DNA from 2 places in the Candidatus Planktophila dulcis genome. Region 1 is predicted to be linked to the other one. Evidence: riboswitches for the same ligand, from Rfam matches in the RefSeq annotation. Region 1 holds a riboswitch; the other holds the start of a gene.
The links. Region 1 has a riboswitch for S-adenosylmethionine ahead of A1sIIA65_RS01125 (bifunctional o-acetylhomoserine/o-acetylserine sulfhydrylase). Riboswitches for the same ligand answer to the same signal wherever they lie in the genome.
Positions count from the first base shown of each region.

Region 2: another riboswitch for S-adenosylmethionine. It lies ahead of metX (homoserine O-acetyltransferase MetX); the one in region 1 lies ahead of A1sIIA65_RS01125 (bifunctional o-acetylhomoserine/o-acetylserine sulfhydrylase).

Region 1 is NZ_CP016777.1:223,799-238,831, forward strand. Features, by position in the region: gene A1sIIA65_RS01115 (bacteriorhodopsin-like) at 1-402, shown strand, start outside; gene A1sIIA65_RS01120 (hypothetical protein) at 466-717, shown strand; gene A1sIIA65_RS01125 (bifunctional o-acetylhomoserine/o-acetylserine sulfhydrylase) at 714-2,027, opposite strand; SAM riboswitch class IV at 2,086-2,190, opposite strand; gene A1sIIA65_RS01130 (helix-hairpin-helix domain-containing protein) at 2,264-2,596, opposite strand; tRNA gene A1sIIA65_RS01135 (tRNA-Leu) at 2,620-2,701, opposite strand; gene A1sIIA65_RS01140 (sugar ABC transporter permease) at 2,762-3,985, opposite strand; gene A1sIIA65_RS01145 (ATP-binding cassette domain-containing protein) at 3,985-4,734, opposite strand; gene A1sIIA65_RS01150 (sugar ABC transporter substrate-binding protein) at 4,848-5,924, opposite strand; gene argS (arginine--tRNA ligase) at 6,116-7,762, shown strand; gene lysA (diaminopimelate decarboxylase) at 7,765-9,093, shown strand; gene A1sIIA65_RS01165 (homoserine dehydrogenase) at 9,098-10,393, shown strand; gene thrC (threonine synthase) at 10,393-11,481, shown strand; gene thrB (homoserine kinase) at 11,497-12,423, shown strand; gene rho (transcription termination factor Rho) at 12,566-14,131, shown strand; gene rpmE (50S ribosomal protein L31) at 14,266-14,481, shown strand; gene prfA (peptide chain release factor 1) at 14,580-15,033, shown strand, end outside.
Region 2 is NZ_CP016777.1:464,041-479,073, forward strand. Features, by position in the region: gene ribB (3,4-dihydroxy-2-butanone-4-phosphate synthase) at 1-1,158, shown strand, start outside; gene ribH (6,7-dimethyl-8-ribityllumazine synthase) at 1,158-1,613, shown strand; gene A1sIIA65_RS02415 (DUF1349 domain-containing protein) at 1,623-2,198, shown strand; gene A1sIIA65_RS02420 (aldo/keto reductase) at 2,236-3,213, opposite strand; gene A1sIIA65_RS02425 (ATP-dependent DNA helicase) at 3,252-5,243, shown strand; gene A1sIIA65_RS02430 (NUDIX hydrolase) at 5,226-5,693, opposite strand; gene A1sIIA65_RS02435 (hypothetical protein) at 5,764-6,510, shown strand; gene A1sIIA65_RS02440 (DUF4192 domain-containing protein) at 6,533-7,525, shown strand; SAM riboswitch class IV at 7,536-7,651, shown strand; gene metX (homoserine O-acetyltransferase MetX) at 7,662-8,759, shown strand; gene A1sIIA65_RS02450 (RNA polymerase sigma factor) at 8,802-10,763, shown strand; gene A1sIIA65_RS02455 (CDGSH iron-sulfur domain-containing protein) at 10,780-10,965, shown strand; gene A1sIIA65_RS02460 (DUF7455 domain-containing protein) at 10,967-11,176, opposite strand; gene A1sIIA65_RS02465 (DNA gyrase/topoisomerase IV subunit B) at 11,404-13,491, shown strand; gene A1sIIA65_RS02470 (ABC-F family ATP-binding cassette domain-containing protein) at 13,495-15,033, opposite strand, start outside.

The sequences.
Region 1 (15,033 bases):
ATGCGTCTCGTTCCAGCATCAGCTGCAATGATCGCTCTTGGTTACCCAGGTGAAATTACATCTGACAAGAACACAGCAATCCTTTACGGTGTTCTTTCAACAATCCCATTCCTTTACATCCTCTACGTACTATTCGTAGAGCTTGGAAAGTCATTGGAGCGCCAGCCAGCTGGTGTAGCAGAGACAATCGGACGCTTGCGTCTTCTTCTCATTGCTACATGGGGCGTATACCCAATCTCATACATCCTTGGAATGAACGGCGATCCAACAGCGTCATCATTCGTAGGTGTACAGGTCGGTTACACAATCGCAGACGTACTTGCTAAGTGTGTATTCGGTCTAACAATCTTGAAGATCGCTCGCATGAAGTCACACGCTGAAGGCATGGCAGCAGATCACTAATTAACTTAATTAATTAGGGAAGGGCGTCGGGAAACCGGCGCCCTTCTGCTTTATCCTCATCTTATGAATATGCAGCGAATCAATAACTTTCGTATGGGCGGCTACCTACTTCTTGCAGTAGGTCTGATCAATTTGAGATATCAGACAGGTAAGAGCGATGTACTCAATCACAGCCTTATTCTTATAATCCCTGGAGTAATTCTGCTCGGTTTAACATTCATCAGCGCTGGAAAGAAATGGCTAAATACAAAAGCCGCCACAGCAATGGTGATTGCATGTGGCGGCCTTCTGTTGATCTATAGCTTTATTAATTAACCTCGAGCTGCTGTAAATCCATCTTCAAGGTCAGCCTTGATATCTTGGATGTTTTCTAATCCAAGACTCAAACGAACGAGACCAGGTGTAACACCAGCTTCAAGTTGCTCAGCTGGTGATAGCTGTGAGTGTGTTGTTGTTGCTGGGTGAATTACCAGTGATCGAACATCACCAATATTTGCAACGTGGCTAAAGAGTTTGAGTGATTCAACAAACTTCTTTCCAGCTTCAACCCCACCCTTGAGTTCAAAGGAGAGAACAGCGCCTGGTCCCTTAGGTGCGTACTTGGCAGCAAGTGCGTTCCATGGGGATGACTTAAGTGCTGCGTAGTTGACCTTTTCAACATCTGGATGTGCCTCTAACCATGTTGCAACTGCCTTGGCATTTTCAATATGGCGATCCATGCGAAGTGAGAGAGTCTCAAGACCTTGTGCAAGTAACCATGCGTTAAATGGTGAAACCGCGGCTCCGATATCACGGAGAAGTTGCAAACGAATCTTGAAGATGTAAGAAAGGTTTGCACCGAAGGCTGAACCAACGCCGAGAGCCTGTGAGAAGACAAGACCGTGATAGCTAGGGTCTGGCTTGTTAAATCCTGGGAAGCGATCTTGGTGCTGGGCGTAGTCGAACTTTCCAGCATCGATGATTGCACCAACAACAGCATTGCCATGGCCAGAGAGGAACTTAGTCGCTGAGTGAACAACAACATCTGCACCGAAATCAATTGGCTTGATTAGGTATGGTGTTGCAACAGTATTGTCCACAATAAGTGGAACGCCGACTGAGTGAGCAACATCTGCGATTGCCTTAATATCCAAAATTTCATTCTTTGGATTTGCAATAGTCTCACCAAAGAATGCCTTGGTATTTGGCTTTACAGCTTTCTTCCATGATTCTGGGTTATTAGGATCATCAACGAAAGTTACTTCAATGCCAAACTTAGGTAGCGTGTAGTGGAACAAGTTATATGTGCCGCCATAGAGGCTTGGGCTTGAAACAATATGATCGCCAGCTTCAGCAACATTCATGACTGCAAATGTTGTTGCAGCAGAGCCTGATGCAAGAAGGAGTGCGGCAACGCCACCTTCAAGGGCAGCAAGACGTTGCTCAACTGCATCCTGAGTTGGGTTCATAATGCGCGTGTAGATATTGCCTAGTTCGGCAAGACCAAAGAGATTTGCCGCGTGAGTTGTATCGCGGAATTGATAAGCAGTTGTTTGATACAACGGAAGTGCGCGTGCACCTGTTGTTGGATCTGCAGTCTGCCCTGCATGAATTTGCAGAGTCTCGAAGGACCAATTGCTAGACATGTATTTCTCCATCGCAGTAGGTGTCAGTTATCAGCAAGAGCGATGTATTCAGCTTTGAAATTCGCACTTGCCAGCTAACTGACCTGTTCGTCACCCGGAGCACCCCACCGCGGTGGAGGGTTGCCGTCTACTGAGCCGGGGCTAATACGTAGAACTCGTGAACGTGGGAGATATTAACTGGAAGAAATTAAAATGAAAAATCGCCTATCAATCTTCTTTGCAAGTTACTTGCAAGATCACTTTCTAAAGGAGAGATCGGCCTTTTTCATTGCTGTTGTGAGGATTCGAATGGCGTTTGGGCCCATGCCATGTAAATCCTTGATGGCATCTAGAGATACCTTGCGTAAGTCACTGAGCTTGTAATAGCCCTCATCAATGAGTGCTCTGCGTGCAGGAGCAGCAAGGCCTAGTTCGCGCCATGGCCCATCGACGCTGGCATATGCATCTAGATCTACTTCGCCCCGAGTTACTTCACATTGAGATGCCACTCGGGCAGCTTTACGAGCGGCTGCAGCGCGCATGGCTTCGCCACGTAACTTCTTTATCTTTGCTGGAGATTGCTTTGCCATGGGGCAATTAAATCAACAGTTGATGGTGCGGGAGGCGGGACTTGAACCCGCACGCCGGAGCACAAGTTCCTAAGACTTGCGTGTCTGCCATTTCACCACTCCCGCTGGAGTTGCATGCGAAAGGTTACGCGCCTTTGGCTGATGCAACAAATCCGTGCCTATTGTTTAGTTTGTTAGCGCTCCACGACGAGAAATCGCATCAACGCCAGCTGAGACCAAGAGAACAGCACCGGTTACTAGGTATTGAATTCCTGCACCATATCCAAGAAGTCCCATACCGTTATCAATGACAGCCACAACAAGCCCTCCGAGGATTGCATCGCGCATGCGGCCCTTACCGCCAAAGAGTGAAACTCCACCGATGACAGCAGCGCCCACTGCATAGAGAAGTGTTGAAGATCCACCGGTAGATGGCGAAATCGAGTTCATGCGAGATGCAAAGAGCATTCCAGCAACTGCAGCAAGTGCTGAGCAGAGTACGAATGCAATCGTGCGAACGCGCTTTACATTGATACCTGCGCGACGCGCCGCTTCGGCATTTCCACCGACTGCATAGATGTGGCGACCAAAAGCTGTCCTAGATAGCAAGAATGTGCCAGCAATAAGGATGACAAGAATTAGTGGTGCAACGATAGGAACACCTTTAGTGCTATTGGTTGCAGAGAGTCCACGCTCTTGATTGAGTTGATAGACAGCACCACCTGTGATGATCAACAGGGCAATTGTTTTCATCGCCCAAAGTTGTGTCAGTTCCACGACAAGACCTGCCTTGCGGCGAGAGTTGATGCGACTGAGTCCACCCAAGACATAAGCAGCAGATGAAACTGCCCAGAGGATCCACCCTTGCATCGGTGTCATGTTGCTATTTTCAACAGCCAAAATAGTTTTATCTGCAATAGGAATGGTTCCACCTTCACCTGCGAGCAAGAGAAGGACGCCTTGGAATGCCAAGAATGCTGCGAGTGTGACAACGAATGAAGGAATACCTAGCCTGGATACGAGCGTTCCGATAAGAACTCCGAGAAGTGCACCGACAGCAATACTTGCTCCGAGTGCTGTGTACCAGCTCCAACCTTCATTAGTGACAAGAAGAACGAGAACAGCGCCGCACACACCTGATGCGTAACCAGCCGAAAGATCGATTTCACCGAGAAGGAGAACGAAGACAAGACCCATGGCAATAACCATTACTGGGGCTGCTTGGGTGAGTAGGTTTGCAAAGTTGCGGTTGGTGAGGAAGAACTCAGACATCGCACCAAATACTGCAATGAGTGAGATCAATCCAAGGACTGCAGGTAGAGAACCGATATCTCCTGATTTAACGCGCGATAGGTAGTTAGAGGTTGCTCCCTTGAGGGTTTCCTTCTCTAAAGTTGCCTGAGTACTCATTACTTTGTGACTCCTTCAGATTTACCAGTCGTAATCAGTTCGATGACCTGGTTAGTGGTGACATCTGATTTCTTAACCTGTGCCGCCATATTTCCAAGGTAAAGGGCTGCGATGTTATCTGCGACTTGGAAGATATCAATGAGGTTGTGGCTAATCAGAACAACTGCAAGGCCCTTATCTGCAAGGCGGCGAACAAGATTGAGAACTTGTTCTGTTTGAGCAACACCGAGTGCTGCCGTTGGCTCATCTAGGACAACAACCTTTGAATTCCAGAGAACTGCTCGAGCGATTGCAACTGTCTGTCGCTGACCACCAGAGAGTGATGAAACTGTCTGGCGAATCGACTTCACTGTTCGCACATTGAGACCATCGAGAGTCTTTCGAGCAAGTGACTCCATCGAAGTTTCGTTAAGGGTGATGCCCTTCTTCTCTTCTCTGCCAAGGAACATATTGTGAACAATGTCGAGGTTGTCGCAGAGAGCAAGATCTTGATACACGATTTCAATACCGAGCGCAGTAGCAGCTCTAGGTCCATCGATGGTGACGTTCTTTCCTTCAAAGAGGAACTCGCCACTTTCTGGCGTGTAGATACCAGCAATACATTTAATGAGAGTTGATTTACCTGCACCGTTATCGCCAACAAGTGCTGTGACCTGTCCTGGGTAGACATTGAAGTTAACATCTTTTAAAACATGGACTGGACCAAAGGATTTATTGATTCCCTTGAGCGATAGCAACGGTGTGCTCATGAGCGCCTCTCGATATACGGGTGAAAGATACTTTCTTATCCTACTAATGCGAATCCGGCCCGAGGAAATCCTCGGACCGGATTCTTAAGCATTAGCTTAGGTAATCTAATGAATTAGATACCGTTTGCCTTACAAACTGCTTCTGTTGCAATCTTACAAACAGCTGCACGTGTCTGGAAGCCATCAGCGATGACAACCTTGACGTTAGCCTTTGTGATTCCAACTGGAACAAGAAGAACTGATGGAACATCACGCTTTCCATCGTTTGTCTTGCCCTTAGCTGTTGTGACCTTTGTGCCCTTTACCAATGCAACTGCAAGTGTTGCTGTTGCGTTAGCTTGTGCCTTGATGCCCTTGTAAACAGTGTTTGAAAGGTCACCAGTAAGGATTGCTGCAAGTCCGTCTGCTGTTGCATCCTGACCTGATACGCATACCTTGCCGTTAAGACCGTTCTTCTTAAGAACTGCAACTGCTGCAAGTCCAAGACCTTCGTTAGCTGATACAACTGCATCAAGCTTTCCGCCTGCCTTTGTGAGCTGCTGTTCGAAGATAACTCCACCCTTAGCGTTGTCCCAGTCTGGAACAGCCTGATCGTCAACGAGCTTGTAAGCACCTGACTTGATCATTGGGCGAAGAACAGAGTCGTAACCCTGCTTGAAGAGTGTTGCGTTGTTATCTGTTGGTGAACCGTTCAAGTAAACGATTGAAGCTGACTTCTTGCCAGCCTTATCGAGACATGACTTGATGCCTTGTCCTTGAAGCTTTCCAACTGCAACGTTATCGAATGAAACGTAATATGAAGCTGATCCTGCAAGTGTTAGACGATCGTAATCGATTGTCTTAACGCCAGACTTTGCAGCCTTAGCTTGGATTGCAGCTGTTGATGGTGAATCAAGTCCAGCCATGATCAAGACCTTGACGCCCTTAGCGAGCATCTGATCTGCGATTGTTGCGAACTTCGCCTTATCGCCATTTGCATTCTGAATGTCAGCTGTTACGCCAGCCTTCTTAAATGCAGCAGCAAGGAAGACGCGGTCAGCAGTTTCCCAGCGAGCTGATGAAGCAGCATCAGGAAGGATTACGCCAACCTGTGCGCCAGCAGCTGAAGCTGATGATGCTGAAACGAAGCCTGTGAGTGCAAGAGCAGCTGATGCAATGACCGCTGCTACTGCGTTACGACGCTTTGTCATGTATGTAGTGACCTTTCGAAAAGTCGAAAACCCAGAAAGAAGATTTTTCATTCCTGTTTATGGTCTGCGACGGGTGAGGTAAAGGTATAAGCCAGCTGAGTGCAAAAGATACGGATATGGGCTAACGATTTGGTAACGCTTATCAGCTATATGGGCGACCTCACCTAAGCGTGAACGGGTAACCTTGCTCCATGCCCAGCCTTGCAGACCAGCTCTCAGCCGACATTCAGGTTGCTGTTGCGGCTGCATTTTCACAGGGGCTCATAGAGGGCTCGGCACCTGAGAGCATCACTCTTGAGCGACCTAAAAATCGAGACCATGGCGATTACGCCACCTCCATCGCACTGCAACTAGCGAAGGCTGCCGGCAAGAATCCGCGCGAGATCGCGACCATCCTGCAGGGTGCAATCGCTTCCATCGCAGGAGTCGCCAAAGTAGATATCGCAGGACCTGGTTTTATCAACATCACTTTGGACCGCGCCAGCCAAGCTGAACTTGTTCGCACCATTCTTACTAATAAATATGAATACGGTCGTGGCCTTGCGCTCGCCGGCGTAAAGATCAACCTCGAATTTATTAGCGCCAACCCAACTGGGCCTTTGCACTTGGGGCACACACGTTGGGCAGCAGTCGGTGATTCACTCGGTCGCGTCTTAAGCGCTGCAGGCGCACAGGTAACGCGCGAGTTCTATATCAATGACCGTGGTCGCCAGATGGATTTATTTGGCCAATCTGTTCAAGCATCAGCTCAAGGAAAACCAATCCCTGAAGATGGGTACCAAGGAGATTACATTACGGATTTGGCAAAGGAAGTACTGGCTGAAAATCCTGCAATTTCGACAAGTGAAGAGTTCCGTGAAGCGGCATATAAAGTCCAGCTCTCACAACAGCAAAAAGTTCTTGAAACTTTCCATACAAAATTCGATATCTGGTTCTCAGAGCGCTCGCTCCATGAGTCAGGTGCTGTTGAACATGCCGTTGAGAAATTACGCAAGCAGGGACATGTCTTTGAATTAGATGGCGCAGTCTGGCTTCGCACAACAGATTTTGGTGATGACAAAGATCGTGTGATTCTTAAAGAAGATGGCGATCTCACATACTTCGCTTCAGATACTGCTTATTACATCAATAAGCGCGAACGAGGATTTGATATCTGCATCTACATGCTCGGTGCAGATCACCATGGCTATATCCATCGCTTGAAAGCAACGGCTGCGTGCGCAGGAGATGATGCCAATTACAACGTTGAGATCATGATTGGCCAGCTTGTGAAGATTATGGAAGGTGGGCAAGAGCTCAAACTTTCAAAGCGCGCCGGAACCATCATCACTCTGGAAGAGCTGGTTGAAAAGGTGGGCGTTGATGCTGCTCGTTACACCCTTATTCGCTATCCCGTGGACACACCGATGGTGATGGATATTGATGTGTTGCGCCGCAATACAAATGAGAATCCTGTGTATTACGTGCAATACGCGCACGCCCGCATCGCTGGAGTCTTGCGCAATACCGCTGAGCTTGGAATCAAATCTGATCTTGCAGCATTTGATCCATCACAACTTTCTCACGATCGCGAAAATGAATTACTGGGTGCCCTTGCTGAATACCCACGCGTTGTTGCAAGTGCTGCAGAATTTCGCGAGCCGCACCGCGTTGCTCGCTATCTTGAAGAACTTGCTGGGGTCTATCACGGCTTCTATGCAGATTGCCGAGTTCTTCCTTTAGGTGATGAAACAATTGCACCTATTCACTCAGCACGCGCAGCACTATCTGCGGCAACGATGCAAGTGATTGCAAACGGCCTCGACCTATTAGGTGTCTCTGCGCCGGAGAGGATGTAAGCATGTCGATGAATATGTGGTCAAAGAATGCATCCCTTGCTGGCGGAACCTTGAGCCTTGCTGGAATCCCTGCTGCTCAATTAGCAAAAGATTTTGGAACTCCAAGCTTCTTCCTTGATGAAGATGCATACCGTTCACGTGCCCTTGCTTGGCACAATGGATTGCACTCTGAATTTGGTCCGAATGCAGGCACTATTTATTACGCCGCAAAGTCCTTTATCTGTACTGCTGTTGCACAATGGATTGCTGATATCGGAATCGGTATCGATGTCTGCACAGGGGGAGAACTCGCTGTTGCGCTGAACGGTGGAATTGATCCAAAGAAGATTGAAGTGCATGGCAACAATAAATCTGTAGCTGAAATTGATCGCGCAGTCTCTGTTGGAGTTAAGACCATCGTGATGGACTCACTCTTTGAAATCGAACGCGTTGCAGCGGCTGCAAAAAAGCATGGAGTGCGCCAAGCGGTGATGCTTCGTCTGACCCCTGGCATTGAAGCCCACACTCACGAGAAGATTTCCACTGCACATGAAGATGTGAAGTTTGGCTTCTCTATTGCATCAGGGGCAGCATGGGCTGCTGTTGAATCTGTTGCAACACATCCTGAACTTGAACTCCTTGGGGTGCATTGCCATATTGGTTCACAGATCTTTGGTTCTGAAGCGCATGAGATTGCCACAGATCGCCTTATTGGATTTATGGCCAAGTATCGCGATGCCTATAAGAGTGAATTGCCGGAGCTAGACCTTGGTGGTGGATTTGGTATTGCCTATATCGATGGTGATGTCACTGTTGAACCTAGTGATGTTTTGCCGCAGATACATGCAGCGGTGAAGAAGGCATGTGCTCAGCACAACCTTGCAATCCCATTGGTATCACTGGAGCCAGGGCGCAATATTGTGGGACCTACGATGTTTACTCTGTATGAAGTGGGAACTGTCAAAGACGTTGTTGTAGATGGTGGAAAGATTCGTAAGTACGTCTCTGTCGATGGCGGCATGAGCGATAACGCACGTACTGCTCTTTATGATGCGCAATACACAGCAGTGATTGCACAGCGCAATTCAACTGCACCTTTGGCGCTGACTCGTCTTGTTGGAAAGCATTGCGAAACAGGCGACATCATTATTAATGAAATTCAACTTCCATCAGATGTTGCCCCTGGTGATCTCATTGCAACCCCAGCTACAGGTGCATATGGTCGCAGTATGGCTAGTAATTACAATCATGTGCCAAGACCACCTGTTGTTGCAGTAAAAGATGGAAAAGCCCGCGTAATTGTGCGCCGAGAAAATGAGGCAGACCTGCTCTCACTTGATGTGAAAGAATAGGTTTATGAGCCCCGCAGATAAACCAGTTCGCGTTGGCATGCTCGGCTGCGGCGTTGTCGGAAGCCAAGTAGCCCGCCTGCTCCTTTCAGATACAGCTGAACTCTCTACTCGCGCTGGCGTCAAGATTGAACTCACTCGCATTGCAGTGCGCACAATTAAAGATTACCCAGGATTAAACCCGGCTCTCTTCACAACAGATCCATTCTCGATTGTGAATGATCCAGATATCGATTTGATCGTTGAAGTTATGGGTGGAATTGAACCTGCTCGCGAACTTGCAATGACTGCAATTAACAATCGCAAATCTATTGTTACAGCGAATAAAGCACTCCTTGCTAGCCACGGCGCAGATCTATTTACAGCAGCTTATGCAAAAGGTGAAGATATTTACTACGAGGCCTCCGTTGCAGGTGCTATTCCAATTATTCGTCCCCTTCGCGATTCTTTAGCCGGTGACTTTGTCACTCGCTTGATGGGTATCGTCAATGGAACAACAAATTACATTCTCACAAAGATGCATGAAGATAATCGTGAATTCGATGATGTCCTTAAAGAAGCTCAGGCACTTGGATATGCAGAGGCAGATCCGACTGCAGATATTGAAGGATTTGATGCTGCTGCAAAGGCTGCGATTCTCTCTGGTCTTGCCTTCCACACACGCGTGACAGTCGATGACGTCTATCGCGAAGGAATTTCTAAGATCACTCTTGAAGATGTTTCCATTGCTAAATCAATGGACCATGTCATTAAGTTACTTGCCATCGCAGAGCTCACACCAGCAGATGAAATCTCTGTGCGTGTGCACCCAGTCATGATTGATAAGAGCCACCCTCTTGCATCTGTGCGCGATGCATTTAACGCAGTCTTTATCGAGGCAGAATCTGCCGGGCCTTTGATGTTCTATGGTCGCGGTGCTGGTGGACAACCAACTGCCTCTGCAATTCTTGGAGATATTGTGGCTGTCTCTCGCCATATTGCTTTGAATTCAATTGGTCAACGTGAGACAGATTATGCAGATCGCGATATCGCACCTATTGAAACAACAAAGACAAAGTTTCTTATCCGCCTTGAAGTAGAAGATAAATCAGGTGTTTTGGCTGCAATTGCCAAGGTATTTGCTGATCAAGGCGTCTCTATTCAGACAGTTGATCAAAATGGTCGCCACCAAGATGCTGAACTCATCATTGTTACTCACCGTGCGACAGAAGGTGAACTCAAAGCAACTGTTGAAGCGTTGAAGAAGATGCCAATGGTCACAAAGATCTCTAGCGTTATTCGTGTTGAGGGAGCAATCTCCTAATGGGAATCTTTTCAAAGAAGTCAGGTGCGCATCAGTGGCGTGGAGTCATTGAGGAATATCGCCACCGGTTGCCTGTCTCTGCCAAGACTCCTGTCGTGACTTTGCGTGAAGGAGGAACACCTCTTATCTATGCATGCGTTCTCTCTGAAATGCTCGGAAACAATGTCTGGGTGAAGTTCGAAGGAATTAACCCAACAGGATCCTTTAAAGATCGCGGTATGACTATGGCGATTTCAAAGGCAGCAGAAGATGGCGCCAAAGCAGTTATCTGTGCTTCAACTGGAAATACTTCAGCGGCTGCGGCTGCCTATGCAGTTAAAGCTGGCATGGTTCCTGCAGTTCTTATCCCTGAAGGCAAAATTGCATTGGGCAAGCTCGCACAAGCTGTTGTGCATGGAGCAAAGTTGTTGCAAGTTGATGGAAACTTTGATGATTGTCTCGTTCTTGCTCGAGATCTTTCTGAGCACTATCCAGTCTCACTTGTGAATTCAGTCAATCCATATCGTATTGAAGGCCAGAAGACAGCAGCCTTTGAAGTCGTAGATATGTTGGGTGATGCTCCAGATATTCATACTATGCCAGTGGGTAATGCAGGAAATATCACTGCATATTGGAAGGGCTATAACGAATACCGCAGCGACAAGATGTCTACGAAGTTGCCACAGATGTGGGGATTCCAAGCTGCAGGTGCCGCACCTCTCGTAACAGGTAAGCCGGTTGCAAAGCCAGAGACAATTGCTACAGCAATCCGAATTGGAAATCCAGCATCATGGGATCAAGCAATTGCTGCCCGTGATGAATCAGGCGGGCTCATTGATTCTGTCACTGATGAAGAAATTCTCTCTGCCTATCACCTTCTTGCATCGAAGGAAGGAATCTTCTGTGAGCCATCATCTGCTGCAGGCCTTGCTGGGCTTATCAAATATAAGAATGCAGGCAAGCTTCCTAAAGATAAGACAATCGTAATTACCTGCACAGGCAATGGCCTAAAAGATATTCCGTGGGCACTAGAAGGTGCAGCAGATCCTGTTGTTGTCCCCGTTAATGCAGATGTTGCCGCTAAAGCACTTGGCTTAGTGAAGAACTAGAGAAACAATTGAGCCATGGCCAAGCCAACATTTAAAGCTAACCCGATTCAGGTGCAGGTTCCTGCAACCTCTGCCAACTTAGGTCCTGGCTTTGATTCTTTCGGTTTAGCTTTTGGGATGTATGACCGATATGTGGCACAGATTCTTGATGAAGGTGGCCTGGATATCGATGTCACCGGTGAAGGTTCTGATGAAGTTCCTCGCACAGATAAGAACTTGCTCGTGAAGGCAATCAATAAAGGTTTTGACTACCTAGGTGGGCGACCAAAGGGACTTGCAGTGCGCGCACTCAATGTCATTCCACATGGTCGCGGGCTCGGATCTTCAGCATCAGCGATAGTGGGCGGACTCGTTCTCGCACGTTCTCTCGTTCTTACTGGCACAGACAAGATGAGCGATGAAGCACTTCTCAATCTTGCGACTGAAATGGAAGGCCATCCTGATAATGTGGCAGCAGCTCTCTATGGCGGAGCAACTATTGCATGGCAAGATCTTGTAAAAGGTAAATCTGTAGCTCACGCAGTTCACCTACCTGTGGATCCACGCATCAAGGTGATGGCATTTATTCCTGCAAGTGCACTGGCAACATCGAAGGCGCGAAAGATGTTGCCTGAATCAATTCCATTTGCAGATGCTCAGCGCAATACAAGCAATGCTGCGATCATGACTCAGGCGCTCACAATCCGCCCAGACTTACTCTTCACAGCAACAGAGGATTTCTTACATCAGTCATATCGCCAAGAAGCGATGCCTTCATCATTCGCCTTGATGACAAAGCTTCGCGCTGCAGGAATTGCTGCATTTATTTCAGGTGCTGGGCCAACAGTGCTTGCCCTTCACACAGAAGGTGAAGATGAAACTACTCAGCTCGCACGGGCTGGCGGAGCGAAATTTGAGGGTAAATCTCTCGAAATTGCTAGCCGTGGAGCCACCCTGCTATAGTTTTGCCATCAGTTCAGCCCCGTAAGTTAAGGGTCAACTTTAAGAATTGATAAATCCAAGTAGTAAAAATCAAGAAATAAATCCCACACAATAAAAGCCAGGGCTCGACTCATATGGTTAGCCCCAAAGTGAAAAGAAATACATGACAACAACAGAACCAGTTCGTTCTAGCAGTCCAGAGCTCTCAAGCATGACCCTTCCTAAGTTAAAGGAAGTTGCGTCTCAGCTCGGTATCGACGGTGCGGCAAAGCTCAAGAAGGATGATCTCGTCACAGCAATTGCAGATCTCCAGTCAGCAAACCGCGAAGCAGCTAAGGCAGAACGAGAAGCACGCCGCGAAGCTCGTAATGCCAAGAAGAGCAATCGCGACAATAAGAATTCAGATAACTCATCCGATGAAGGCGATGAAGAAGATTCATCAGATAGCGCACCATCGAATAATGAGCGCAGCAACGACCGTGATGACCGTGGTGGCCGCAACCGTGGCCGCGATCGCAACCGTGGCCGCGATCGTGGAAATCGCGAACGTGGCAACCGCGAAGAGCGCGAACCAGTAATTGGTGAAGATGATGTCTTGGTGCCAGTAGGTGGCCTTGTCGACATCATGGATAACTACTCATTTATTCGCACAGGTGGATACCTTCCAGGACCTGATGATGTCTATGTCTCACAAGGACAGGTACGTAAGTACAGTCTCCGTAAGGGAGATGTTGTGACAGGTCAGGTTCGCCAATTACGCGAAGGTGAAACTCGTCAGAAGTACAACCCACTTATTACTCTGGAAACAATTAACGGATTGCCATATGAAGAAGCACGTGGCCGCGTTGAGTTTGGAAAGCTTGTTCCTCTCTACCCACAAGAGCGACTACGCCTTGAGACAGAGCCAAATATTCTCACAACTCGCGTTATCGATCTGATTGCACCTATTGGTAAGGGCCAGCGCGGACTTATCGTTTCGCCTCCTAAGGCTGGAAAGACAATGGTCTTGCAAGCAATTGCGAATGCGATCACAACAAATAACCCAGAGTGTCACTTGATGGTTGTTCTTGTTGATGAACGTCCAGAAGAAGTTACAGATATGCAGCGCAGCGTGAAGGGTGAAGTTATTGCTTCGACCTTTGACCGCCCAGCTGATGACCACACAACAATTGCAGAGCTTGCAATCGAGCGCGCAAAGCGCCTGGTTGAAATGGGCCATGATGTTGTTGTTCTTCTTGACTCCATCACACGTCTTGGTCGTGCATATAACATCGCAGCGCCTGCATCAGGCCGCATCCTTTCTGGTGGCGTTGATTCAGCAGCTCTCTACCCACCAAAGAAGTTCTTCGGTGCAGCTCGTAATATTGAAGATGGTGGATCACTGACCATTCTTGCTACTGCGCTCGTTGATACCGGCTCTCGTATGGATGAAGTGATCTTCGAAGAGTTCAAGGGCACAGGAAATATGGAGCTCATCCTCGATCGCAGAATGGCCGATAAGCGCATCTTCCCTGCAGTCAACGTTGTTGCATCAGGAACACGTAAGGAAGAAATCCTTATGGGTGCTGAAGAACTCAACATTGTGTGGAAGCTTCGTCGCGTACTTCATGCACTTGAACCACAAGCAGCTCTCGAGCTCTTGCTTGAGAAGATGAAGGGCACAAAGTCCAACGTCGAATTCTTGATGCAGATCCAGAAGACAACATCAGGACCTGACGACAGCAAGTAAGGCTGCCAATCACGCACGGATTTGAAGAAATTCAAGGCCTGCGAGAGGATTAACCCCTATTGCCACACCTTATGGCGATGACCTGGTTCACCAGCTGCGGCTGGACCCAGACTCAAGAAAAGGAAAAGAAGAATATGAAGAAAGATATCCACCCAGAGTACAAAGATACTCAAGTGACTTGTGGTTGCGGTGAAAAGTTCGTTACCCGCTCAACAGTTGCAAGCGGTTCAATCTATGTTGAAGTTTGCTCAGTCTGCCACCCGTTCTACACAGGTAAGCAGCGCATTCTTGATACTGGTGGACGCGTCGCTAAGTTCGAAGAGCGTTTCGGTAAAAAAGCAGCTAACTAGCTTTCTAAAGAGACCGCATCGCAGCCGAAAGGTTGCGGCGCGGTCTTTTTATTTCTCCAAAGAAGGATTAATCAACGAGAGAGAAGGGATGAAGTCATATGGCTAACGATCGTTTTGCATCAGCACATGAAATGGTGCGTGAATATCAAGAGCTTGAGTTAAAGATGGCCGATCCTTCTATCCATGAAGATCAAGGAAATGCCCGCAAGCTTGGTCGCCGTTATGCCCAACTTGGACCTGTCGTTGCAGGATTTAATGCTTGGAAATCTGCAGCCGATGATTTAGAGGCTGCCAAAGAGATGGCTTTAGAGGATGCATCCTTTGCCTCTGAGATTCCAGCGATGGAAATCATTGTTGAGGCTGCTGCAGATAAATTGGAGGAGCTCTTGCTTCCACGCGATCCCAATGATGATCGCGATGTGATTATTGAAGTTAAAGCTGGAGCTGGTGGAGATGAATCCGCGCTCTTTGCAGGTGATTTGGTGCGCATGTATCAGCGCTATGCAGAAAAGCGTGGCTGGAAGATTGAAATCATCGATATGACTGAATCAG
Region 2 (15,033 bases), 240 kb from region 1:
GTAATTGTGGTCGATGATGATGATCGCGAAAATGAAGGCGATCTGATTATGCTCGCTGAGCATGCAAGCGCTGAGAAGACTGCCTTCATGGTTCGCTACACCACAGGAATTTTATGTGTGGCAATTACGGCTGAGCATGCACATCAACTGCGTCTTCCCTATATGGTGGAGCAGAGCCAAGATCTGCGAAAGACAGCATTTACCGTCTCTATCGATGTGGCTGAAGGCATTACAACGGGAGTGAGTGCTGTGGAGCGCACAGCAACAGTGCGTGCTCTGGGAAGTGCGACAACACGGGCTACAGATTTCATCCGTCCAGGACACATCTACCCACTGATAGCTCATAAAGATGGACTTGCAGCACGTGGTGGGCACACTGAAGCTGGCATTGCACTGGCTGAGCTCACCGGTTCATACCCAGCAGCTCTTCTCTCTGAAATCGTTGCAGAAGATGGATCAATGGCACGTGGTGAAACACTCGCCCATTTTGCCCATGATCATCAGATTCCGATTATCTCTATCGATGAAATCAAGGAGTATCAGAGCAAGCTTGCAGCTCTTCCTCGCGTTGTCACATATCCACGTCATCAATTTGAGTGGGTGAAGGTGCAGTTGCGTGCAGCTGAATGGGATCTTGCTACATATCCATCGCTCAAGCACCGTGAGCAAGTTGTGATGCGCTATTGCTTAGAGGATAAAACACCGATGGTGCGCATCCACTCTGAGTGCTTTACGGGAGATGTGATTCATTCACAGCGCTGTGATTGTGGTCAGCAACTCGATGCCTCCATTGCAGCAATTGAAGAGTATGGCTGTGGTTACATCATCTATATCCGCGACCATGAGGGACGCGGTATTGGACTGACAGAAAAGCTCAAGGCATATACCTTGCAGGATGAAGGCCTCGACACTGTCGATGCCAACTTGCAGCTAGGTCACGTCGTTGATTCACGTGATTGGTCAGAGGCAATTGCAATCCTAAAAAACCTCAACCTTGCATCTATCAAGTTATTGACCAATAACCCTGAGAAGGTCAAGGCTGTGACAGATGGTGGTATTACATGTGAACAGATCTCACTCACCGTTGAACCCAATGAATTTAATAAGAAGTATCTAGCGACTAAGGCAGATCGCCTTGGTCACACAGGAGGAAAATAATGGCCGGCCACGCACCAGAGATTGCAGTACCGAAGTTTCCTAAGGCGAAAGTCGCCATCATCTCCTCTTCATGGCACCTCGATATCTGTAACGACCTCATCGCCGGTGCTAGACGCGCACTTGAGGCAGCGGAAGTAAAGAAGATTAAAGTCATCTATGTTCCAGGATCTTTTGAGATTCCTCTTGCTGCGCAGAAAATGTTTGAAAAAGGTTATGACGCAGTCGTTGCAGTAGGCCTTGTTCTTAAGGGTGAAACCCCGCACTTTGATTATGTCTGCCAAGGTGTCACACAAGGTGTGGTGGATGTGCAGCTCAAATGGTCAAAGCCTGTTGGTTATGGCGTCTTGATGTGTGACAACCTTGAGCAAGCAATTGCTCGTTCAGGTCGTGCTGGTAGTAAAGAAGATAAGGGCTATGACAGTGCAATTGCTGCCCTTTCCTTGATGGGTCTCTAGGATCTACTGATGAAGACGATTGCATGGAGTGAGGGCACCTGGACTCGTGAACCAGTTTCAGTAAATGAGCAAGGTGCAACACTGGCCGTGGAAGCAGCAGCCGAAAGTGATTGGTGGCGCACAACCGCCTATGGATTTATCCATGATGATGGCCATGCGCTCCTTAAAGATTTCCCTAATGAATCAGCAGTCGAAGTTTCTTTCATTCTGAATTACACCCAGCAATTTGATCAAGCCGGAATCTTTATCACGAGTGATTCCAAGAATTGGATTAAGGCAGGAGTTGAATACTGTGATGGTTTTCCTCAAGTGGGAGCAGTTGTCACACAGATAAATTCAGATTGGTCTGTGGCCCCTGTTCCTGAATGGATGAATAAGGAAGTCACTATTCGAGTCAGTCGTTCAGGGGATGCGGTGACTATGCGCGCAGGAATTAACGGTGATCTGCGCCTAGTTCGTGTGGCACCACTGGACCCATCTCTGTCATGGAGTGCCGGTCCTATGTTCTGTGCACCAACGCGTGCAGGACTCGTTGTTACCTTTACGAAGTGGGCGCAAGGCGAAGCGGATTCAGAGCTTCATTAACAAGATAGAGCCCTGTCAGTTGGCCTCTAACTTTTGCTTAAGTGCGAAACGGAGGCTGGGGAATAAGTTCCTCATGCAATGGCGGATTAGCTGGCAGTGAAGCGTTGAGATGAGCCATCTCATCTGCAGTGAGTTTCACATTCAGACCTGTAAAGGAATCCAGAATTGATTCTTTGCGAGTTGCACCAGGGATTGGAATTGCAACGGGAGATCCTGCAAGATGCCATGCAATGGCGATCGCAAAGCGAGAGACTTTATGTGTGGCTGCAACTTCTTCAAAAGCACTGAAGTGAGCATTTTCTAAGCTCTGTGAGTTATCGATTCCACCCAGTGGAGACCACGGTAAGAATGCGATGCCATGCTCTTCACAAATCTCGAGAACATCAGCCCAGGCGCGAGATCGAGGCGACCATTCGTTTTGGACTGATACAAGACCACCTTGCGCTGGTGTTCCACCGATTTTGATTGCGCGACGTAGTTGTTCTGCGTTGTAGTTACTGACTCCAACATTTTGCACAATCCCATGTGCTTTAAGTTTCATGACATTCTCAAATTGCTCTTCAAAAGGCATGAAGTGATTGAGGCGATGGTGTTGCCAAAGTTTGATTGTGTTCATCTGCATTTTGGCAGCTGATGCTTCTACGGCTCTGTAGAGGTAGTGCTCAGATGCATCACGTCCTGATATCCCAAACCAATTGCCTTCCTCTGGCGCGCGAGTGATTCCACCTTTGGTTGCAATGACAACTTCATCCTTCTGCGCTGAAGTTGCGCTCCACGTGCGAACTGCCTCTGCGACAAGAATCTCGTTATGACCTACTGAGTTCCATGTTGGTGCGTAAATATCTGATGTATCAAGTAAGCGCACGCCAGCATCGAGGGCAGCTTGGATTACTCCGATTGCCGTATCGCGCTCCTTAAGAATCCAATCTTTACTTGGCGGCATTCCAGACATTGGCATACATCCCAAGCCAATAGCAGGGACTTTATAGGGGCCAATAACGCGTGTTGATGTCATGCGGTCAGTATCGTCATTGAACCGTTAAAGTGCCACTCGTGAGTGATCTATCGGCGCAGGTGCGAAGTGCACTCGATGCTGCTGTCACCGCAATTGGTGGTTCTGCTCGTGAAGGTCAGATTGAGATGGCTGAAGCAGTTGCCAATGCACTCACAGACCGCCATCACCTGATGGTTCAAGCAGGAACAGGAACTGGAAAATCTCTTGCCTATTTAGTTCCAGCACTGGTGCATGGGCGCAAAGTATTGGTGGCAACTGCAACCCTTGCTCTGCAGCGTCAATTAGTGGAGAGAGATTTACCGGCTGTTGTTCCAGCGCTAGAAAAAGCTCTGGGTCGCGAGATCACCTTTGCCATCTATAAGGGCGTTGGTAACTATGTCTGTCTGCAGAAGATGAATGCAGATGACACAGATCCTGATGGCGAGCTTTTACTTGAATCTTCCTATTTGGAAAAAGATGCAAAGAGGCTGATTGCATGGGCGAAGACTCCTGGAGTCTCAGGAGATCGCGATGATGCACCGGAAGTCGACCGGCGCGTGTGGGCTGCTAACTCTTTATCGGGGCGTGAATGTGTGGGGGCAGATGCCTGCGCATGGGGTGCACAATGTTTTGCAGCAAAAGCTAAGGCAAAGGCGCAAGATGCTGATGTTGTTGTCACTAACCACACCTTGCTTGCTATCGAAATTGTTGATTCCCATCCCATCTTGCCTGAGCGCGATGCGGTGATTTTGGATGAGGCACAAGAATTTATGGATCGCACGACGCAAGCTGTGACAGAGGAGCTGACATCAGGTCGCGTGCAGCGCGCTGCTGCGATGGCTCGTAAATATATGCCGGGCAAACCATCGGATGCCTTTACCAATGCAGCAGATAGTTTTCATGATGCGATGGAAGATTATGGCCAGAGCGTCAAAGGTGACTTTGCAGCACAAGGAAGGCTAGAGGATATTCCAAGTTCTCTTGAGGCACCGATTCGTAAGGTGAAAGAGGCGGCAACCGCCCTTGTGCAGTTGATTAACGCCGATGATGAAATTATCGATCCTGATGAGAATGCAGAGCGGGCGCGTGTTAAGGGCGCCGTGCAAGAGATTGCAACCACTGCAGGCAAGTTGCTGAAGATGGGTAATGAACATGTGCTCTGGTATGAACCAACATTTTCAACGCTGCATTTAGCACCGCTTTCTGTCTCACATATCTTGCGCAGTAATTTGTTGACGCAGAATCCTGTGATTGCAACGTCGGCAACGCTGACTGTGGGAAATAACTTCGATGCGATGGCTCGCAGTATTGGTTTTGTTGTGGGATCAGATACTGATTCTGAAGTAGCACCTGGTGATATCGATCCTGCCAATGTGCAGATGTTGGATGTGGGATCTCCCTTTGATTTTGCCAATCAAGGTGTTCTCTATATGCCAAAGCACCTACCCGAACCAGGACGCGATGGTCCAAGTCAAGAAGTACTCGATGAACTCGGTGAACTCATTGATGCAGCAGGAGGGCGCACATTGGCTCTCTTTAGTTCATGGCGTGGTGTTGAGGCAGCAGATGCCCATCTGCGCAAAGTATTAGTGGATTTACCGATTGCGATCATCACCCAAAAGCGTGGAGATGCTGTTGGCCCATTGGTGGAGCGCTTTGCAAAGGATGAGACATCAATTCTCTTGGGCACGATGTCTCTCTGGCAGGGTGTGGATGTGCCAGGTAACTCTTGTATTTTGGTTGCTATCGATCGCATTCCCTTCCCACGTCCTGACGAACCGGTGATGTCTGCACGTTCTTCCTTAGCTGATGCATCAGGTGGCAGTGGATTTATGCAGGTCTCTGTTCCACGAGCAGCGCTGCTCTTGGCGCAGGGGACAGGGCGATTAATTCGAAGCATTGATGACAGAGGCGTTGTTGCAATTCTTGATTCACGTATTGTGACTAAGAGATATGGAAGTGTCTTGCTTAACTCAATGCCGCCGCTATGGCGCACAAGTGATGCAGCGATTGTGCGCGATTCACTTAAACGCTTACGCGATAGCCTCTAATTCATCAATGATGGTGCGCACCTGCGGCCATGTCTTTGCAAAGCTTGGATGAAGCGGCAGGCGAGTGACATCATCGAATTTCACCCAGCGCACTTCATGTGATTCATCGTTGAGTTCATGGCCTTCAAGGTTTTCATTTGCTAGAGCGATAACAGTTGAGTAACTCCAGCCATTGTGATCATCGGTGAAGGTGTGAACGGCTTGCAGATCTGCAGGATTAATCCCTGTCTCCTCAACGGCTTCTCTCATTGCTCCATCAATAATCGATTCGTGTGAGTCGCGCGCTCCTCCTGGAATGCCCCATGTATCGCCATTGTGAACCCAGGGTGCACGATGCTGTAAGAAGATGGCGCCATCTCGAATAATCAGTAAGCCTGCTGCGCCATGTTTGCCCCAATGTTTGGAGCCGCATGCGCACTCAATCCATCCATCACCATCTCGCGCAGCCATACTCCTAGAGTATCCACAGTTGCCATTTTTTGAACTCTGAAGTGGTGCGTGCGCATCTACCCTGCCGCGCATGAAGACGCTAATTACACTCTCACTGCTCCTGACATCACTCTCACTGCCAGCCCATGCCACAGATTGCATTGAAAGGGCTTGTATTGATGTCTATACCCAAGATGGAAAGATCGTTATTGAGGGACGCAAAGGAAGTGGTCCTGTTGAAAAGAAAGCTGTGGCGCCAGCTCCTGCCAAGACACGTAAAGCGATTGTGCGAAAGCCTGTTGCACCAAAGCCAAAGGTGACAGGAACTGCAAAGCCAAAGGTAGTGACATCGACCAAAAAACCTGTGGTGCGAAAGAAGCCCACACCACAGCCCACAGCAAGTGCAACATCATTAAGCGATAAGTTGGTTGAGATGCTGCCAACGGCAGGTATTTCTTACTCACCATCTTTTCAACCATTAATCAAAGTTCCTGTCTTCTTCTGGTGCGATATTCCAGATGTTGTCACGAAGAAGATTGAAATTGTTGGTGAGATTGTTGAGGTCTCACTCAAGCCCAGCTTCATCTGGCATTACGGCGATGGCGTCATCTTTGCAACGCGTAAAGCAGGAGCTCCGTATCCAGATGGGGAAATTCGACATTCCTATTCAACCCCTGGCCACTATCTCGTGCAGCTCATAACCAGCTGGGATGGTGACTTCACCGTGCAGGGCGTGAAGTTACGCATTCCTGGTGAGATTAAAACCGTCTCCATCGTTCCGATCACCGTTGTTGCAGCACCGTCTCGTTTTACACCACCTGTTCTCTTTACACGTTAACCCACTTCCCTGAAAGGCTTATATGACAACTCTTACCTCCCCACATGATCTCCTTGCAGCAATTCCATTTCTCATCGGGTATCACCCACAGAACTCTTTAGTCCTTGTTGCACTCAAAGATGAGGCGGTGGGGATGGCGATGCGCGTTGATATGCCGAGTGATTTGCAGGCAAGTGGTTATGACCTTCTTGCATCGCACTTTCTGCGCGATGAAGCAGATGGCGCATTTGTTGTGGCATATGTGGGGGCCGGCGCAGTAGATCCTGAGAATGTTCTAATCAATACATCTGCAGCGCTTGTGCGTGCTGGTATTGATATTAAAGAGTCTTTGATTGTGCGTGATAATCGTTTTCGCTCGATGCTCTGCTCGGATCTCACATGTTGCCCGCCGGAAGGAAGCGTTGTTCCAGATTTAGATTCATCACGTATCGCTGCAGAACATGTCATTGCAGGACATCCCATGCCATTTGAAAGTGTTGATGGTTTGGTGCAATCCATTGCTGCTGTGCCATCTTCTTTTGAAAGTGCGTGGCAAGATGAAGTGCATGCCTTCTGGGTCAGTAGCGATAGTGAAGAGATACAAGAGCTGCAGCGCGATGGAGCAACAGCCATCATTGATTTAGCAGGTGAATATCGCGAGGGGCGTGGTGCAGAAGATAGAGAGCTTGCAGCTCGTGTTATTGGGCGCCTGAGTGATATCCAGGTGCGCGATTTTGCATTGGGATCACATGCAGATGAGAGCACTGATTACTACTGGGTGATGTGGCGAGATCTACTGCGTATTGCACCTCGTGGATTTGTAGCCCCTGTTGCCTGTCTCTTTGCAGCGATGGCATATGAACGGGGCGAGGGAGCACTGGCCCATAAGGGGTTAGACCGTGCGCTGGGCGATGATGATCAATACTCATTGGCCCATCTCTTGCGCCGAGTCTTTACCGCGGGCTGGCCACCACAGTCATTTTCTGCGATGCGAGCGCAGCTTCACCCCAAAGTTGTGGCGGCAATCTTCGGGTAATATATGTAGTGGTCACGAGTTCTCATCGATAGCCCCGGCTGATGAGACGGCAACCCTCCACCGCGGTGGGGTGCTCCGGGTGACGACCAGGTAGCTACACATCATGTGTTGCTGCAAGTGCGTGAAGGATTTATCTATGAGTAGAACTCCCAACTTCGATGTCACCGGTGCGTGGCTTGAGGGCGATGAGCCAGGTGATCGTAAATTTGTAAAGATTGGTTTCCTGCTTCTTGAAAATGGCGAGACTCTTCCTGATATCACTATCGCCTATCAAACATGGGGAACGCTGAATGCGGATAAATCCAATGCGATTTTAGTTAACCATGCGATGACAGGATGGTCTGATGTCACAAGTTGGTGGCCTCAGATGGTTGGACCTGGCCTTGCATTTGATACCGATAAATACTTCATTGTGTGTCCTAACGTTATTGGCGGCTGTCAGGGATCAACGGGGCCATCGAGCATCGCACCTGATGGAAAGCGTTATGGCTCGCGCTTTCCTATCATCACTATTCGCGACATGGTCAATGCGGAAGTGGCCTTTAGTGATGCGCTCGGAATCGAGAAGTATTTATTGGCAGTAGGACCATCACTCGGTGGAATGAGATCACTGGAATGGGCTGTCCAACTTCCAGATCGCGTGGGAGCTATCTGCACCATTGGTTCCTCAGCTGTTGCCACAGGCGATCAAATTGGAACTGCAGCTATTCAAATCAGGGCCATTAAATCTGATCCACACTTTAACGATGGTGATTACTACGAACAGAGCCGCGGGCCCATCGAAGGCATGGGTATTGCCCGTCGCATTGCTCATCTGACCTATCGCACTGAATCTGAGATGGATGTGCGCTTTGGTCGCCAGCTCCAAGGTGATGAGACTGGCCGATATGCCGTTGAGTCATACCTAGATCACCAGGCCACAAAGCTTGCCAAGCGATTTGATGCCAATACCTATATCGCCCTGACAGATGCCATGAACTCTCATGACATCGGACGCGACCGTGGAGGAGTGGCTGCAGCGCTTGAGGCCATCACAGTGCCGGTCGTTGTGGTCTCTATCGATACCGATCGCCTCTTCCCACCTCGACTTCAGGTTGAGATATCTGAGCTAGTTCCGACTGCAAGCGCCCCCATAGTCATCAGTTCTGACTTTGGACACGATGGATTCTTGGTTGAGGCTGAGGCGATGGGCGATGCGATTCGGCACGCCTTGGATGTTGCAGGTACAATATAGGTATTACTTCGAGCAGTTCGAAGAAAAACCAAAAGGACAATTGTGGCTGTATTTAGTGCGCTCAAAAACAAGGCAAAGAGCAAGAAAGCTGCGGCAAAGCCAGCAGCAAAGAAATCTGTTGCGAAGAACTCAGCTACAAAGAAATCTGCTCCTGCAAAGAAGGCCGTTGCTAAGAAGTCTCCTGCTAAAAAGGCCGCACCTGTGAAGAAGGTTGCCGCAAAGCCTGTTAAGCCTGCCAAGGTTGAGCTCAAGAAAGATCTCTCTCCTAAGGAAGTACAGCAACTCGTTGATCTCAAGAACGCTGTTGCCCGTCAGAAAGAGATTGTTGAAACACTTGCAGCAAGCGGTATCGATAATTATCGCAAGGCAGTGAAGAAAGAATTTATGGCGCTCGCACTGGAAGCGCGTCAGCTCGATGAAGTAATCCCAGATGCCACAGAGAAGGCCCGCAAGGCAGGACTGGGCGCACCAAGTCGCATCCTGTCTAAGGCTCAGCTTGCACTGATCGCACCTAAGGAAGATCCCAAGGCGGCAGATGTTAAGGGCGGCAAAGCTGCCATAGTTCTTGATGAAGATGGCAATGAGATTGTTGTTGAAGAAGTTGAACTTGAAGATGTTGAAACACTGATTGCTGAAGCATCTGAAATCATTGATGCTGAATCAGATGGTAAAGATCAGCCACGCGTTGTCACTCTCTCTGATGAGACTAAGAATGAAGCTGGCTCCTTTACGCTGCAGGAAACTGATGCAGAAGATGAAGAAGAAGATAAGAATGAGCGCGAGAAGCATAAGAAGGACCTCAAGAATGTGAACCTCGTTCTTGAAGCTATCAATGGCCGTATTCAAGGCGTTGACGTTGCTCCTAAGCACAATATTGATCAGGCAGATGCTAAGGCGCTGACTTTTAAGCAGATCCAACAGCAATTTGCGATGAGCACCTTCAATGAGAAGTCAGCGAAGTTGATTGCAGAAGCCGTTAATCAGGGATATTTGAAGAACCTTGAAGATTTGCAGTATTACTTCAATGAGCAAGCTCGATTTATTCAGATTGAAATCAAGCGCCTTCCACCAGAGCAGACAGTTCTTACAGCAGGTGCAACAGCTGACCCTGTGAAGGATTACCTCAAGCAGATTGGCCGCGTTGCACTACTGAACGCAGAGCTTGAAGTGGAACTTGCAACACGTGTTGAGGCAGGTCTCTTTGCTGATGAAGCACTGAAGAATACAAAGAAGATTGATAAGAAACTCAAGCGCGAGCTTGAGTGGATTGTTGAAGATGGAAAGCGCGCAAAGAATCACTTGCTGGAGGCAAACCTTCGTCTGGTTGTATCCCTTGCTAAGCGCTACACAGGTCGCGGAATGCTCTTCCTTGACTTGATCCAGGAAGGAAACCTCGGTCTTATCCGCGCAGTTGAGAAGTTCGACTACACAAAGGGCTACAAGTTCTCTACCTATGCCACATGGTGGATTCGCCAGGCAATTACCCGTGCGATGGCAGACCAGGCTCGCACCATCCGTATTCCTGTTCACATGGTTGAAGTCATCAATAAGTTGGCACGTGTGCAGCGCCAGATGCTTCAAGATCTAGGACGCGAACCAACACCTGAAGAGCTCGCTAAAGAGCTCGATATGACACCTGAAAAGGTTGTTGAAGTGCAGAAGTATGGTCGCGAACCAATCTCACTTCACACACCACTAGGTGAAGAAGGCGACTCTGAATTCGGTGATTTGATTGAAGACTCTGAAGCTGTAAAGCCTGAGGAATCAGTGACATTTACTATCTTGCAGGAGCAGTTGATGCAGGTTCTCGGTGGGCTTACCAACCGTGAAGCAGATGTCATCAAGGCTCGTTATGGACTTACCGATGGTCAGCCAAAGACTTTGGATGAGATCGGCAAAGTCCACGGTGTGACACGTGAGCGTATTCGTCAGATTGAATCAAAGACGATGTCAAAGCTGCGCCACCCATCACGTTCGCAATCACTACGCGATTACCTCGATTAAAAAGTAGGTTTAATCCGTGGCTGATGCGAAGGTCTTTATCAACCCTAAGAGCGGATCTATCCGCATCACAGGAACCGTTGATATGGTCGATGCCGAAGGCAATCTGATTGAAACGATGGAGAACCCAAAGTTTTGTGGTTGTGGTCAATCAAAAGAAAAACCCTTATGCGATGGTTCGCATAAGGGCATTCTTAAAGATTAAGTTACTTAACTTCTACCAGCTTCTCTGACTCGTCCTGGATCTTTGCTGCAACGGTCTTAAGCTTTTCTGCATATTCCTTGCCGTGATGGGCACAGAACATTAATTCGCCACCTGTTACCAGAGTTGCACGCACGTAAGCTTGTGCACCACAACGATCGCATCGATCGAGGGCATTTAGAGGTGTGGATTCGAGGATTACTTGCTCGGTCATCGCGCTCTCCATATCGCTTAGGTGGGAAGTTCTTGTATATCTATGGAACATCATGCCAGTTCTCTTTATTCCCCGCTCGGCAAAATGATTCCAATATTGTAAATTTTTATCTATCCGAGCGTATAAATATCGATAATTAGGGGATATCTCACCCCGGCCAATCAATATATGAGACCTTCGGCGCGCTTACCTAGATGCGAACCATTGGCTAGATAACCTTTGCCACCGTGGCAGATGAATTGAACTTCGATGCAGCGGTGGATTCTAAAGATAGCTACACCGCTAAAGACTTGGCTGTCCTTGAAGGTCTCGATGCCGTTCGTAAGCGCCCAGGAATGTATATCGGTTCTACCGATTCTCGCGGCTTACAGCATTGCTTGTGGGAAATTATCGATAACTCTGTGGATGAGGCGCTAGCCGGTCATTGCAAGAAGATTGAAATCAATCTTGAATCAGATGGATCTGTTGAAGTACACGATGACGGTCGCGGAATTCCTGTTGATAAGGAACCAAAGACTGGTCTAACTGGCGTTGAAGTTGTCATGACAAAGCTACATGCCGGTGGAAAATTCGGCGGCGGTTCATATGCGGCATCTGGCGGCCTTCACGGTGTGGGCGCATCAGTTGTGAATGCACTCGCAGAACGTCTTGATGTGGAAGTTGACCGTAATGGCAAGATTTACTGGATGTCATTTAAGCGCGGAGTTGCAGGCGTATTCGATGGCGATGGACCGAAAGCTGAATTCACACCGCAATCAGGACTTCGCACCATTGGAAAGATTTCTGCCAAAGTAACGGGGACACGTACTAAGTGGTGGTCAGATCGTCAGATCTTCCTTAAAGAGGCTGAGCTCGATCTTGAGGATATCTACGCACGAGCACGTCAAACATCATTTTTAGTTCCAGGGCTAGCAATTACTGTCAACGATAACCGCAAGAAGGAGAAGAGCACACAAGTCTTCTTCCATAAGGGTGGAATCTCTGAATACTGCGACTTCTTACAACCTGATGCACCCGTCGGTGAAGTTATTCGCATCTACGGATCAGGACATTATCAAGAGACAGTTCCTGTCCTTGATGACAAGGGCCATATGGTCTCAACCGATGTTGAGCGCGATATGGAGGTTGATATTGCACTCAAGTGGGGCGTGGGCTTTGACACCACGCTTCGCTCATTTGTGAACATCATTGCAACTCCTAAGGGCGGCTCTCACGTGCTTGGCTTTGAGCGGGCAATCACGAAGGCCTTTAATGAGGCGATGCGTAGTGCAGGAATTTTGAAGAAGAACGAAGCCGATGTCATCAAAGATGACGTCATGGAAGGTCTCACAGCCGTTGTCACAGTGCGTATGTCTGAACCACAGTTTGAAGGACAGACAAAGGAAGTACTCGGTACAGCAGCTGCTACCAAGATTGTTTCAACGGTAGTGGCCGATAAGTTGAAGGAGTTCTTCTCCACTACGCGCCGCATTGATAAAGCAAATGGCAAGTTGATCATGGAAAAGATTGCAAATGCCTCACGCACGCGTATTAGCGCACGCGCTCATAAAGATATTCAGCGCCGTAAGAATGCTCTGGAATCTTCATCTCTTCCCACAAAGCTCTCTGATTGTCGCTCTGAAGATGTCACTCGCACTGAGCTCTTTATCGTTGAGGGCGACTCTGCCCTTGGCACAACCAAGGCTGCACGTAACTCAGAATTCCAAGCAATCTTGCCTATTCGCGGCAAGATTCTTAATGTGCAAAAGGCATCTCTATCTCAGATGCTTGATGATAAAGAGTGCGGATCGATCATTCAGGTTATTGGCGCTGGCTCTGGTAAATCATTTGAACTCGATGAAGCGCGCTATGGCCGCATTATCTTGATGTCAGATGCGGACGTTGATGGCGCACATATTCGCTGTCTACTTTTGACTTTGATGTATCGCTATATGCGCCCGATGCTCGATGCTGGTCGCGTCTTTGCAGCTATTCCTCCTCTTCACCGCATTGAAACAATGGGTGTGGGTGGCAAGAAGGGTGAATACCTTTACACATACTCAGATGATGAGATGAAGAAGGTCACCGCAGATTTGAAGAAGAACGGCAAGCGTTGGAAGGAACCTATTCAGCGCTATAAGGGCCTTGGTGAGATGGATGCAGATCAGCTCCGTGAGACCACAATGGATCCTGATGCTCGCACGCTACGTCGGATCACTGTTCCAGATGGTGAAGCTGCAGAGCGTATGTTTGAACTCTTGATGGGCTCAGATGTTGCCCCACGTAAAGAATTCATTGCAACTGCTGAGATCGATCGCGAGCAGATTGACGCTTAAGCTTTAATCGATTGAAACTAAGTCGAAGTACTCATCTTTCCAAATATCTTCATCGCCATCAGGTAGCAAGATCACACGCTCAGGCTTAAGTGCCTGCACAGCTCCTTCATCGTGAGAGACCATGATGACAGCGCCTTGATACTCACCGAGGGCTCCAAGGATTTCTTCACGTGATGCTGGATCTAAGTTATTTGTTGGCTCATCAAGGAGCAGAACATTGGCTGCTGATACAACCAAGGTTGCCAGTGCTAAACGAGTTCTCTCTCCACCAGATAAGACCTTCACCTGCTTATGAACATCATCGCCGACAAAGAGGAATGAACCTAAGACATTTCGAGCTTCTGGTTCACGAAGATCATCTTTAGAAGACATCATATTTTCAAGAATGGTGCGCTCGAAGTCGAGCATTTCATGTTCCTGGGCGTAGTAACCAAGTTTGAGACCATGGCCATGTTCAACTTTTCCTGTGTCAGATTCAAGTTGATTGGCAAGGATCTTAAGAAGTGTTGTCTTTCCCGCACCGTTAAGTCCCAAGATAACAACGCGAGAACCCTTATCAATCACGCATGAAACGTCGGTAAAGATTTCAAGAGAACCATAGTTCTTTGAGAGCTCTTCACCTGAAAGGGGAGTCTTGCCACAAGGAGCAGGGGTTGGAAAACGAAGTTTTGCCACTTTGTCACTAACACGGACATCTTCAAGAGATGAGCGAAGTTTTTCAGCACGACGTAACATGCCTTGAGCAGCTGTTGCCTTTGAAGCCTTTGCGCGCATTCGCTCGCCCTGCTTTTGCAAGATTTCAGCTTTCTTCTCAGCGTTGGCGCGCTCTTTCTTGCGGCGATGCTCATCTTGTTCGCGCTGCAAGAGGTATTGCTTCCAGCCCATGTTATAGACATCGATGACATTTCGGTTTCCATCGATGTAGAAGACTTTATTGACAACTGTTTCAATCAGGTTCACATCGTGGGAGATGATGACAAGTCCACCTGAATAGTTGATCAGGTAGTTGCGTAGCCAAATAATGGAGTCGGCATCAAGGTGGTTTGTTGGCTCATCGAGAAGAAGAGTTTCTGCCCCTGAGAAGAGGATGCGAGCGAGTTCAATACGACGGCGCTGACCACCTGAGAGTGTGTCGAGCTGGTTATGAAAGACAGCTTCTGTGACGCCAAGAGAAGTTGCAATTGCCTCTGCCTCAGATGTTGCTGCATATCCACCGGCAGCTGAGAACTCTGCATCAACGCGTGTGTATCGCTCAAGTGCTTTTTCAAGTTCGGCGCCTTCTGTCGTTGCCATCTCTTGTTCTACTTGTGTCATGCGCGCTGCAATTTGATCGAGGTCGCGAGCAGACAGGATGCGATCGAGTGCGGTTCCTTGATCTTCACCTGTGCGCGGATCCTGGGGGAGATAGCCAATCTTTCCTGTGCGCTGAACGCCGCCACCTGCAGGAAGATTTTCACCGGCAAGGACCTTGGCAAGAGTTGATTTGCCAGCGCCATTGCGGCCAACGAATCCAATACGGTCGCCATGATTGATGCGCACATT